3 regions of the Streptomyces sp. NPDC006283 genome follow, and region 3 is predicted to be linked to each of the others. Evidence: riboswitches for the same ligand, from Rfam matches in the RefSeq annotation. Region 3 holds a riboswitch; each other region holds the start of a gene.

Region 1 (3,794 bases), on a different contig from region 3:
CGGCTCCGTCACGCCTGTGGCGTCGGTGGCGCCGGTCACTTGAACCGGTCCGGGTGGAGTTGGCGGGCCAGGGACTCCACGCCGGAGGGCACCCGGACGCCCAGCACCGTGGACGACAGCGGCAGCACCGCGAACCGCTTGTTCTTGATGGCGGGTACGTCCTTCAGCGCCGGGTTCGCGAGGAGGAACTTCTTCTTGTCCTCGACGGGCTGGTCGCCGTAGTCGTAGATGACGATGACCTCGGGCGCGCGCTCGGCCACCTGCTCGAACGACACGTCACCGAACGCCTTGTCCAGGTCGGCGAAGAGGTTCGCCCCGCCGGCCTGCTTGATCATCTCGTTGCCGATGCCCGCGCCGCCCGCGGTGAAGGCGGTCTTGTCGCCACTGTCGTACACGAAGATGTTCACCGGGGTGACGTCGGCGAGCTTGCCCTTGACCGTGTCCAGCGTGCCGTGGAGCTTCTTCAACTGCCGCTCCGCCCGGTCCGGCACGCCGAAGATCTTCGCCACGTTCCGGATCTCCGCGTCCATCGTGGCCATCGTCACCGGCCCGGACGGGCACTCCTCGATGTTCAGATAGGAATTGACCCCCGCCTTGGAGAGGGCGTCGCGGCTGCGTCCTTCCTTCTCGTCGAAGGTGCTGGCGAAACCGCCGTAGGCGAAGTCCGGTTCGGCTGCCAGCAGCGTCTCGAACGAGGGGTACTCCTTCGCCAGCACCTTGATCCCGCCGTAGGCCTCCTGATACTCCGGGAGGATCCTGTCGTCGAGATAGGAGGTGCCAACCATCGACTTCTCCAGGCCCAGTGCCAGCATGACCTCGGTCGCGTGCTGGTTCATCGACACCGAGCGCTGCGGGGGACGCTGATAGGTCGTCTTCACACCGCAGTTGGACACGGTGACGGGGAATCCCTCGGCAGCGGAGTGGGCCGACGGGGCGTCGTCCCGGTCCGCGGTGGCGCCGCAGCCGGACATCAGCAGGGCCACGGCCATGGTCGACAGCAGGGACATCGGGCGCTTGCCCATCATGTGGCGGATCCTCTCACCGCTGGGGTGGTACTGGACTGTCCGGACAGTGGTCCGGAGGCTGGTCGAAACCGGCGGACTCTCGTCGGAGGACGCTCGGTCGGCCGGGGGGGGTGCGCGGGTCAGCCGACGTCGGGGAGCGGCCCGGACCGGGCGCGCCGAGGCGGGGTGAAGGCGTAGAGCTCGAGGATGTCCGGTGGCGCGGCGACCCCCGGCCCGCCCGCCCGGACCCAGGCGGCGATGTCCTCGGTCGCGGCGGTGTCGTTGACGAGACCGAACCAGGCCGCCCGGCCGCCCGCGGCGCGCCCCTCGGACGAGGGCTGCACGACGATCACGTTCGCCTGGTCGCACACGTCGAGACAGTCGGACACACGAACCGGCGCGTGCTCGGCAAGACGCGCGGTCTGCTCCCCGTGGTCGACCCCGGTCACCTTGGGGCTGCCACAGCAGCAGTCCCGGCACACCACGACCCGGCACGGAACCGGACCGGCCGACGATGGTCTCCTGGGCATCCCGACGAGCCCTCCTCTCCGGGGAAATCCGCCCCAGTCAATTCGAGGAGGCGACCGCGTGAGTCTCCTGGCTCTCGGGTCAACGCTCGTCCCGGCCTTCCCACCCGCATCCGGGCAGTGGTCTGTTCGGGATCCGCTCGCCGATCACAGTGGCGGGACCGCGCCGGATTCACACCGGCTTCCTCGTTCCGCCGTCGCCTATTCGCGGGACATCATGGCAGAAGGACACTCCACGTCATAAGCCCGGGTGCCGGACAGGCCGGAGCGAAGGGGCACGCGCCCCCCGGCGCGGGCGACGCACGCCCCCGCGGGCTCTCGTGCGCTGTGTACCAGCGGGCCGACCCGTGGTCACGCCGAACGGGGCCCGCCGTCTGGTCCCGGCCGACCGCTGCCACGCCCTGACCGTTGGCGTGATGGACCGGACTCCAGCTCAACGGCGTTGATCTGGCCCACTGATCATCATATGGACCGAATGGGCGAAGACCAGGATGCTCCGGCGGTGTTGCCCTCGCAGCCTGGTAGGGATCCTGGGGCCCAGGTGCGCATCCTGGGGCAGCGACTGAGAAGGGAAAATCTGTGCACCGCACTACAAAGGCAGTTCTCATCGGCGCGGCGATCAGCATGCTTTCTGTGGCCGCTTCGGGCACTGCACTCGCCCAGTCCCAGGACGACGGTGTGCGCACCGTGATGTCCTTCACCGTGCACCAGGAGGGTCCGGGCCCCAAGGACGGTCAGGAAGAGGAGCCGAGCGTCGTTGTGCCGACCTGCGTGATCAGTCAGATCGGGACTCAGGAGACGACTTCCGCGCAGTCGAACGCCGCGAACGGAAACAGCGCGGACTCGTCGGTGTCGCAGACGAATGTGTCGGAGAGCAGTCAGTCGCTCAGCCAAGCCCAAGAGGGTACATGCGAGACCGTCAGCGAGCTTTTGACGCAGCTTCAGCAACCCAATCCGTGAGGCGGGCGGTCCGCTGGTTCTTGCTGATGTGACCCGAAGTGGCGCGTGGCTCTCTGGAGGAGTGTTCAGTCGACAGCGAGCTGTGGTCGATGGCTGGTCGTTGCCGCGGGGCTGATGTGCAGCGAGATTTCGGCAGCGTTCACTGATCATCATATGGACCGAATGGGCGAAGACCAGGGTGCTCCGGCGGTGTTGTCCTCGCAGCCTGGTAGGGATCCTGGGGCCCAGGTGCGCATCCTGGGGCAGCGACTGAGAAGGGAAAATCTGTGCACCGCACTACAAAGGCAGTTCTCATCGGCGCGGCGATCAGCATGCTTTCTGTGGCCGCTTCGGGCACTGCACTCGCCCAGTCCCAGGACGACGGTGTGCGCACCGTGAAGTCCCTCACCGCGGACCGGGAGGGTCCGGGCACGAAGAGCGTGGACCCGAAGGACAAGGACCGGAAGGACCGTAAGCCCAAGGGTCAGGACTCGAAGGACAAGGGCTCGAAGGACAAGAGCCCCAAGGACCGGGACGACGAGCAGCCGATCATCATCGTGCCGGCCTGTGTGCTCAATCAGGTGGGAAGTCAGCAGGCGGCCTCGGACCAGGCGAACGCCGCAAATGACAACGAAAGTTCGACGGTGACGCAGGCGAACGCGTCGGAAATCCAGCAGGCGCTTGGCCAGTCCCAATCCGGCACATGCAACTTCATCATCAACCTGGTGGCCGCAGAGGAAGAACTCGTCAATCCGTGAGGCGGTCCGCTGCTCTTTCCTGATGTGACCCGAAAGTAGCGCTTCTCGTCTGCTGGACCGGCTGGATCAACCGGCTGATGCGGAGCTCCGGTCCGAGGGCAGCGGTTTACCGGTCACCGCCAAGCCCTGGAAGCCATCGAAGTCGGCGCACGGTGAGAACGTGCGCCGACGCCGCGCGGCGGGCCCTGTCGGACCGCGCGTCCACCCATCGCATCACTTCGCCTTCCGGAGGTAACAATGGTATCTGCTCGGATGCGGCGCGGAATGGTGGTCTGTCTGACCACCGCGCCTCTGCTGGCTCTGGTGAACGCCGGCACGACCGCCGTGGCCCAGGAGGCCACCACGCGCTCCGCAGCCGTCAGCGTGGAGGGCACATCGAGTGTGTGCCTTACCTACGCCGGCTTCGAACGGTGCATCCCCCACGAGGGGAGAGTGGAGGGCACCCTGAGCGCAACGGTCACGGCACCCTCGCAGCCGAATGTGAACGTCAGTGAACAGCCGTGTCCGCAGGGCCGGTCTGGCCGTCAGCTCGCGGTCACAGGTGACGTGCCTGCCGGGGCAGTTGT
Region 2 (3,794 bases), on a different contig from region 3:
AGATGTCGCCGGCCAGGATCGGCGGGCGGACGTAGCGGGTTCCGTAGGACTGCACCCAGCCGTGCTGGGTGGCGAGGTATCCGGTGAGCTGTTCGGCGAAGTACTGCACCATGTCGTTGCGTTCGGGCTCGCCGTGCACAAGGACGTCGATGCCAACCTTCTCCTGGAAGGTGAGCACCTCTCGGATCTCGTCCTTGATCCGCTCCTCGTACCCTGCGATGTCGATCCCGCCGGTCCGCAGGTCGGCCCGGGCGGTGCGCAGTTCGGAGGTCTGCGGGAACGAGCCGATGGTCGTCGTGGGCAGGAGCGGCAGGCGCAGGTGCGCGCGCTGGGCGACGGTCCGCTCGGCGTAGGGCTGCGAGCGCCGTCCGTCGGCGTCGGTGACGGCCGCGGTGCGGGCCCGCACCGCGGGATCACTGGTCAGCGCGGATCCGGCCCGGGAGGCCAGATCGGCACGGTTCGCGGCGAGTTCCGCGGCAATGGTGTCGGTGCCCTGGGCAAGACCGCGCGCGAGGACCACGATCTCCTGCGTCTTCTGCCGTGCGAAAGCGAGCCAGCGGGCGATCTGCGGGTCGATGTCGCGTTCGGCGGCGGCGTCCAGCGGGACGTGCAGGAGCGAGCAGGACGCGGAGACGTCCACGCGGTCGGCGAGGCCCAGGAGCGTGCCGAGGGTGGCGAGGGACTGCTCGTAGTCGTTGATCCAGATGTTGCGCCCGTTGACGACACCCGCGACCAGCCGCTTTCCGGGCAGCCCGCCGGCCGCGGCGAGGTCGTCGAGGTTGGCGCTGCCCGATTCGGTGAAGTCGAGCGCGAGGCCCTCGACCGGAGCCTTGGCCAGGACGGTCAGCGCGTCGCCGAGCCGCCCGAAGTACGAGGCGATCAGCAGCTTCGGCCGGTCGGTGGCGGCTCCCAGATGGCGGTAGGCGCGGGCTGCGGCATTCAGCTCGGCCGGGCTGCCTGCCGCCCGCAGGTCGGCGAGCACCTCGGCGTACACGGGAAGGAGCCGGTCGAGCAGGGTGAGCGGTTCGAAGTCCGCGGCCACACCCGGAGCGGGCTTCGCCAGCAGGAGGTAGGTGACCGGGCCGACGAGGACCGGACGTGGGGTGTGTCCGTGCGCGAGGGCTTCCTTCAGCTCGGCGACCTGCTTGGTGGAGTCGGCGGTGAAGACGGCGTCCGGGCCGAGTTCGGGGACCAGGTAGTGGTAATTGGTGTCGAACCACTTGGTCATTTCCAGCGGAGCGACGTCCTGGGTGCCGCGTGCCATCGCGAAGTAGCCGTCCAGGGCGTCGGCGTGGACCGACGCGCGGTGCCGTTCGGGGACAGCGCCGACCATGACACTGGTGTCCAGAACGTGGTCGTAGTACGAGAAATCACCGGTCGGCACCTCGTGGACGCCGGCGTCGGCCAAGTGCTGCCAGTTCGAGCGGCGAAGGTCTGCCGCGGTCTCCCGGAGGGCGTCAGCGCTGACGCGTCCCTTCCAGTAACCCTCGACGGCCTTCTTCAGTTCACGGCTTTGGCCCTGACGGGGGTAGCCGTACACGGTTGCCCGTGCCGCCGCGGCTGCGGACTTCGCTGTCACGGAAATCTCCTTCGCGAGATGACTCCTGAGAATCCCGGGACGGGACACGGACGCGAAGGAATGACCCACCGGGCGGACCGGACGCGCGCCGACGGCGCGGTGCTCCACCTGGTATGCACGCCGACCCGCCCACGAGGTCACCGGGATGTCCGCACGCGATCGGTCGCGTGCGGGCAACGGGCAGGTCTTCGGACTCGCGGGCGCATCTGCCAAGGCAGATTCCTACTGGCCGTCGCTTCCCGGATCCGGCCGGATCCAGTGCGTATGACGGCGGTCGTTCCCACTCACCGCTGCGGGGCAGTCCCGGATTCCCACCGGGTTCCCTCTTACGACGCACCTGCCTGGCGGGCAGGGCGAACCAGCTGCACATGCCAGGTTAGAGGGCGGATGCCTTCCCGGGCATCGCTTTTCACATTCCGGAACGTGACGTCACACACGGATGTGTGCGGTCGGCGAACGTGTGAGGGGCGCGGAACAGATCACCAGTCTGTTCCGCGCCCCTCTCCACAGCAGCCGCAGGCCCCTCAGCCCGCGGCGGACCCGGACCCCTCAGCCCCGGTCGTACGTGTGGAACCCGCGACCGCTCTTGCGGCCGAGAAGCCCCGCCTCCACCATGCGGTGCAGCAGCGGCGGCGGTGCGTACAGGGGTTCCTTGAACTCTTCGTAGAGGGATTCCGCGATGGAGGCGACCGTGTCCAGGCCGATCAGGTCGGCCAGCTTGAGCGGCCCCATCGGGTGCGCGCAGCCCAGCTCCATGCCCGTGTCGACGTCAGCGGCGGTGGCGAAGCCGGACTCGGTCATCCGGATCGCCGACAGGAGATAGGGGACGAGCAGCGCGTTGACGACGAAGCCGGCCCGGTCCTGGGAGTGGACGACCGTCCTGCCCAGGGTGTGCGTGGCGAAGTCCCGTACGACCGCGGCTGTCTCCGGGGTCGTGTGCAGCGAGGAGACGATTTCGACCAGCGGCAGCACGGGGACGGGGTTGAAGAAGTGCAGTCCGATGACACGGTCGGCACGACGGGTGGCCATGCCCAGGCGCATCACCGGGATGGAGGAGGTGTTGCTGGCGAGGATCGCCTCAGGGTCCTCGACGACCTTGTCCAGGCGGGCGAAGATCTCCGTTTTCGCCTCGGTGTCCTCGACGACGGCTTCGATGACGAGCCGGCGGTCTGCCAGATCGTGGAGGCTGCCGGTGAAGACCATCCGCGCCAGGGCGTCCTCTGCGGCGACTTCGTCCAACTTCCCGCGCTTTACAGCTCGTTCGAGCGAGACGGCCACCCGGTCCCGCGCGGCGCGGGCGGCGACGGAGTCGGCCTCGCAGACCACGGTGTCCAGACCGGCGCGGGCGCACACCTCGGCGATGCCCGCGCCCATCTGGCCGCCGCCGACGACCCCTACCCGGTGGATGGCTGTGGTCATGACTGTCCCTCCGGGCGGCGCACGAGGTGGCGGGTGTAGGCATCCGTGGTGAAGAAGTCCGGCAGGTCCCTTGCCAGTGCGGTCCGTTCGAAGATCGCGCGCACTTCGTCGACTGCGGCCCACGGGTATTCCGCGCCGAGGGACGCGAGCTCGTCCTCGAGCAGTTCCAGGACCGTCGCGCGTTCGACGACCCGGTGCCGCAGCCACTGCCAGATCTGGGCTCGGGCGATCTCGGCCGTGGCGGCGTCCTCCATGAGTCCGTCCAGGGCGACGGCTCCTTGCCCGCGCAGCCATGCGGCGAAGTAGCGCAGGGAGACCGCGATGTTGGTCCGCAGGCCCTCCGGTGTCGGCGGTGCACTGACGCGACGAACGCTCAGGAGCTGCGCCGCCGTCACCTCGACGTCCTCGCGGGTGCGTTCGATCTGATGCGGGCGGGTGTGGAGCACCCCGTCGAAGACCTCGCGGCAGACGGGGACGAGCGCGGGGTGGGCGACCCAGGAGCCGTCGAAGCCGTCTTCGGCCTCGCGTTCCTTGTCCAGCCGCACCTTGGCCAGGGCGGCCTGGTGGGCGGCCGGGTCCTTGCCGGGGACCTGAGCGGCCATGCCGCCGATCGCGTGGGCGCCGCGCTTGTGGCAGGTGCGCACCAGAAGGTCGGTGTAGGCGCGCATGAAGGGGGCGGTCATGGTGACCTTCGCCCGGTCGGGCAGCAGGAAGTCGGTGCGATGCCCGAAGGTCTTGATGAGGCTGAAGAGGTAGTCCCAGCGGCCGGCGTTGAGCCCTGCGCTGTGCTCGCGCA
Region 3 (3,794 bases):
GGTGGCGCTGGTTTCCGGGGGCGGGTCGGGGCACGAGCCGTTGCACGGCGGGTTCGTCGGGGTGGGGATGCTCGACGGGGCCTGCCCGGGGGAGGTCTTCACGAGCCCTGTGCCCGACCAGATGGCGCGGGCCGCGGCCGCTGTGGACAGCGGTGAGGGCGTGCTGTTCATCGTGAAGAACTACACGGGTGACGTGCTGAACTTCGACATGGCGGCCGAGCTCGCCGAGGACGAGGGGGTCCGGCTCGCGAAGGTCCTCGTCAACGACGACGTCGCCGTGACCGACAGCCTGTACACCGCCGGGCGGCGCGGTACGGGCGCGACCCTGTTCGTGGAGAAGATCGCCGGGGCCGCGGCGGAGGATCGGATGCCGCTCGAGCGGGTGGAGGCGATCGCCCGGCAGGTGAACGAGTCCTCCCGGAGTTTCGGCGTGGCGCTGAGTGCGTGCAGCACACCCGCCAAGGGCAGCCCGACGTTCGAACTGCCTCCCGGTGAACTGGAGTTGGGCATCGGCATCCATGGCGAGCCGGGGCGGGAACGCCGCCCGATGATGACCTCGCGGGAGATCGCGGACTTCGCCGTCGACGCCGTGCTGGAGGATCTGCGCCCGTCGGGCCCGGTCATCGCGCTCGTCAACGGAATGGGTGCGACGCCGCTGCTGGAGCTGTACGGCTTCAACGCCGAGGTCCAGCGGGTGCTGGCGGAGCGGGAGGTGCCCGTCGCCCGCACGCTCGTCGGCAACTATGTGACCTCCCTCGACATGGCGGGCGCCTCCGTCACGCTCTGCCAGGTGGACGAGGAGCTGCTCAGGCTGTGGGACGCGCCGGTGCAGACACCGGGGCTGCGCTGGGGGCGGTGAAAAGGCTCCGAACCGTACGCCACACGTCGCATGTCAACGCTCGACAGACCCGACTCACCCCAGGGAGTGCTTGTGCTCGACGCCGAATTCTTCCGCCGCTGGCTGGCCGCCACCGCGGTCACCGTGGACCGGGAGGCGGACCGACTGACCGAGCTGGACTCGGCGATCGGCGACGCCGACCACGGCAGCAATCTCCGGCGCGGTTTCACGGCCGTCGGCGCCGCCCTGGAGAAGGAGCCCCCGCCGACGCCGGGGGCCGTGCTGATGCTGGCCGGGCGGCAGTTGGTGTCGACGGTCGGCGGCGCGTCCGGGCCGCTGTACGGGACACTGCTGCGGCGCACCGGCAAAGCGTTGGGCGACGACGCGCAGGTGAGCCCGGGGCAGTTCGCCGAGGCACTGCGGGTGGGTGTCGCCGCGGTGGCGCAGCTGGGCGGCGCGAAGGCCGGCGACAAGACGATGCTGGACGCCCTCGAGCCGGCGGTGGCGGCGCTCGGTGACAGCACCGAGTCGTTCGCCGCGGCCCGGGATGCGGCGGAGCAGGGAGCGCTGGCGACGGTGCCGATGCAGGCGCGCAAGGGCAGGGCCAGCTACCTCGGCGAGCGCAGCATCGGACACCAGGATCCGGGAGCGACCTCCTCGGCCCTGATGGTGGCCACACTCGCCGAGACGGTGGAGACGGCAGGCGCATGAGCGACGGCAATCAGGTGGGCATCGTGCTGGTCTCGCACAGCGGGGAGGTGGCCGCGGCCGTCGCCGAACTCGCCAAGCAGCTGGCAGGAGGCGGCGGTACGGCTCCCGTGGCCCCGGCGGGCGGCACACCGGACGGCGGCCTCGGCACCAGCTCGGAGCTGATCGTCGCGGCCGCGGAGCAGGTCGACCGTGGCGCGGGCGTCGCGGTCCTCGTCGATCTGGGCAGCGCCGTGCTGACGGTCAAGGCGCTGCTGGCCGAGGGCGACGAACTGCCGGAGGGGACACGGCTGGTGGACGCGCCGTTCCTGGAGGGCGCGGTCGCGGCGGTGGTGACGGCCGGCGCGGGGGGCGATCTGGACGCGGTGGAGGCCGCGGCGGCGGAGGCGTACGGCTACCGAAAACAGTGACGTGTGAGCGGCGCGTGGCCGGGATGTGGTGAACAGCTCACCCGGCCGCGGGCCGGTGCGCCCGTGCGCGGCTTGTGATGTGCCTGGTCGGCGCACTACTGTCACGGGGCCTTGGTGTTCGGGAAACCGGTGCAGTACCGGTGCGGCCCTCGCCACTGTGATCGGGAAGTCCGGTTCCACCCCCTCACGGGGAGCCACTGGGACACCACGCCTGCGCGTGGTGCCCGGGAAGGCGGAGCCCGGACGGCATGACCCGTCAGCCAGGAGACCGGCCGAGGTGCGTTGTCCATCCACGAGGTGCTGGAGAGGGTCTCCCACATCATGCACATAGCCGAGGGCTATCTCCCCCCGCTGCACGCGGCCGCCTGGGGCGCCGCGTCCGCCCCGTTCGTCGTCCACGGCGTACGGGCCCTGACCCGAGAGGTCAGGGCCAATCCCGAATCGACCCTGCTGCTCGGTGCGTCCGGGGCCTTCACGTTCGTCCTGTCGGCGCTGAAGATCCCGTCCGTCACGGGCAGTTGTTCGCATCCGACCGGCACGGGTCTGGGCGCGATCCTGTTCAGACCGCCGATCATGGCGGTACTCGGCACCATCACCCTCCTGTTCCAGGCGCTGTTGCTGGCGCACGGCGGGCTCACCACACTCGGCGCCAACGTCTTCTCGATGGCGATCGTCGGGCCGTGGGCCGGGTACGGGATCTACCGGCTGCTGCGCCGGTTCGACGTACCCCTGATGGTGAGCGTCTTCTTCGGCGCGTTCGTCGCCGACCTGTCCACCTATTGCGTCACCAGCGTCCAGCTGGCACTCGCGTTCCCCGACCCGGGTACCGGTTTCCTGGGCGCGCTCGCCAAGTTCGGCGGGATCTTCGCCATCACACAGCTGCCGCTGGCCGTGAGCGAGGGTCTGCTCACGGTGCTCGTGATGCGGCTGCTCAGCCAGTCCAGCAAGGGCGAGCTCACGCGGCTCGGTGTCCTGGTCCAGGGTGCGAAGAAGGAGGCGGCGGTCCGATGAGCCGTAACGCGAAGATCAACACCTTGCTGCTGCTGATCGTGGCGGCACTGGCCGTGCTGCCACTGGTCCTCGGGCTCGGTGACCACAAGGAGGAGCCGTTCGCCGGCGCCGACGGAGAGGCGGAGGCGGCGATCACGGAGCTCGAGCCGGACTACGAACCGTGGTTCTCGCCGCTGTACGAACCGCCGTCAGGGGAGGTCGAGTCGGCGCTGTTCTCGCTGCAGGCGGCGCTGGGCGCGGGTGTGCTGGCGTACTACTTCGGGCTGCGGAAGGGCCGCCGGCAGGGTGAGGACCGGGCCCTGGGCAAGGAGTCCGGGGCCGCCGGCCGGGACGCGGACAGCACCACTACGGTGTCGTAGCCGCAGATGCTGCCGATCGACGCGGCGGCGCACAGCAGTCGCTGGCGCCGCCGCCACCCGTGCGAAAAGGCGGTCCTCGGGCTCGGCCTGACCGTGACGGCGGTCTGCCTGCCGCCCTGGCCGGGGGCCGTCCTCGTCGCCGCGGCCACCCTGGCCGTACTGCTCGGTCCGGCCGGTGTGGCGCCCCGGCAGTTGTGGCGGGCCTTCCGTATCCCGCTGGGCTTCTGTGTCACCGGCGCCGTGCCGCTGCTGTTCGCGGTGGGCGGCCCGGACGGCCTGGTCTCGGTGGCACCCGGCGGACCGGCGGACGCGGCAGGGCTGCTGCTGCGCACCTCCGCCGCCTCGCTGGGCGTGCTGCTGTTCGCCTTCACGACGCCCGTGTCCGACGTGCTGCCGCGGCTGGTACGGGCGGGGGTGCCGCCGGCGGTGGTCGATGTGGCGCTGGTGATGTACCGGATCAGCTTTCTG

What was found. A riboswitch is a leader RNA that binds a small molecule or an ion and turns the genes downstream of it on or off. The one in region 3 is predicted to bind cobalamin.
Region 1: it holds a riboswitch for cobalamin, as region 3 does, so the genes downstream of both, ABZ070_RS13790 ((2Fe-2S) ferredoxin domain-containing protein) here and ABZ070_RS31920 (energy-coupling factor ABC transporter permease) in region 3, are expected to answer to the same signal.
Region 2: it holds a riboswitch for cobalamin, as region 3 does, so the genes downstream of both, metE (5-methyltetrahydropteroyltriglutamate--homocysteine S-methyltransferase) here and ABZ070_RS31920 (energy-coupling factor ABC transporter permease) in region 3, are expected to answer to the same signal.

What each region holds. Positions count from the first base shown of each region.
Region 1 is NZ_JBEXRZ010000051.1:34,465-38,258, forward strand. It holds gene ABZ070_RS13785 (ABC transporter substrate-binding protein) at 36-1,025, opposite strand; gene ABZ070_RS13790 ((2Fe-2S) ferredoxin domain-containing protein) at 1,145-1,534, opposite strand; cobalamin riboswitch at 1,574-1,764, opposite strand; gene ABZ070_RS13795 (hypothetical protein) at 2,111-2,491, shown strand; gene ABZ070_RS13800 (hypothetical protein) at 2,857-3,228, shown strand.
Region 2 is NZ_JBEXRZ010000106.1:9,341-13,134, forward strand. It holds gene metE (5-methyltetrahydropteroyltriglutamate--homocysteine S-methyltransferase) at 1-1,579, opposite strand, end outside; cobalamin riboswitch at 1,741-1,957, opposite strand; gene ABZ070_RS21705 (3-hydroxybutyryl-CoA dehydrogenase) at 2,129-2,998, opposite strand; gene aceB (malate synthase A) at 2,995-3,794, opposite strand, start outside.
Region 3 is NZ_JBEXRZ010000245.1:144-3,937, reverse strand. It holds gene dhaK (dihydroxyacetone kinase subunit DhaK) at 1-859, shown strand, start outside; gene dhaL (dihydroxyacetone kinase subunit DhaL) at 932-1,549, shown strand; gene ABZ070_RS31925 (PTS fructose transporter subunit IIA) at 1,546-1,956, shown strand; cobalamin riboswitch at 2,028-2,248, shown strand; gene ABZ070_RS31920 (energy-coupling factor ABC transporter permease) at 2,278-2,967, shown strand; gene ABZ070_RS31915 (energy-coupling factor ABC transporter substrate-binding protein) at 2,964-3,326, shown strand; partial or broken gene cbiQ (cobalt ECF transporter T component CbiQ) at 3,333-3,794, shown strand, end outside.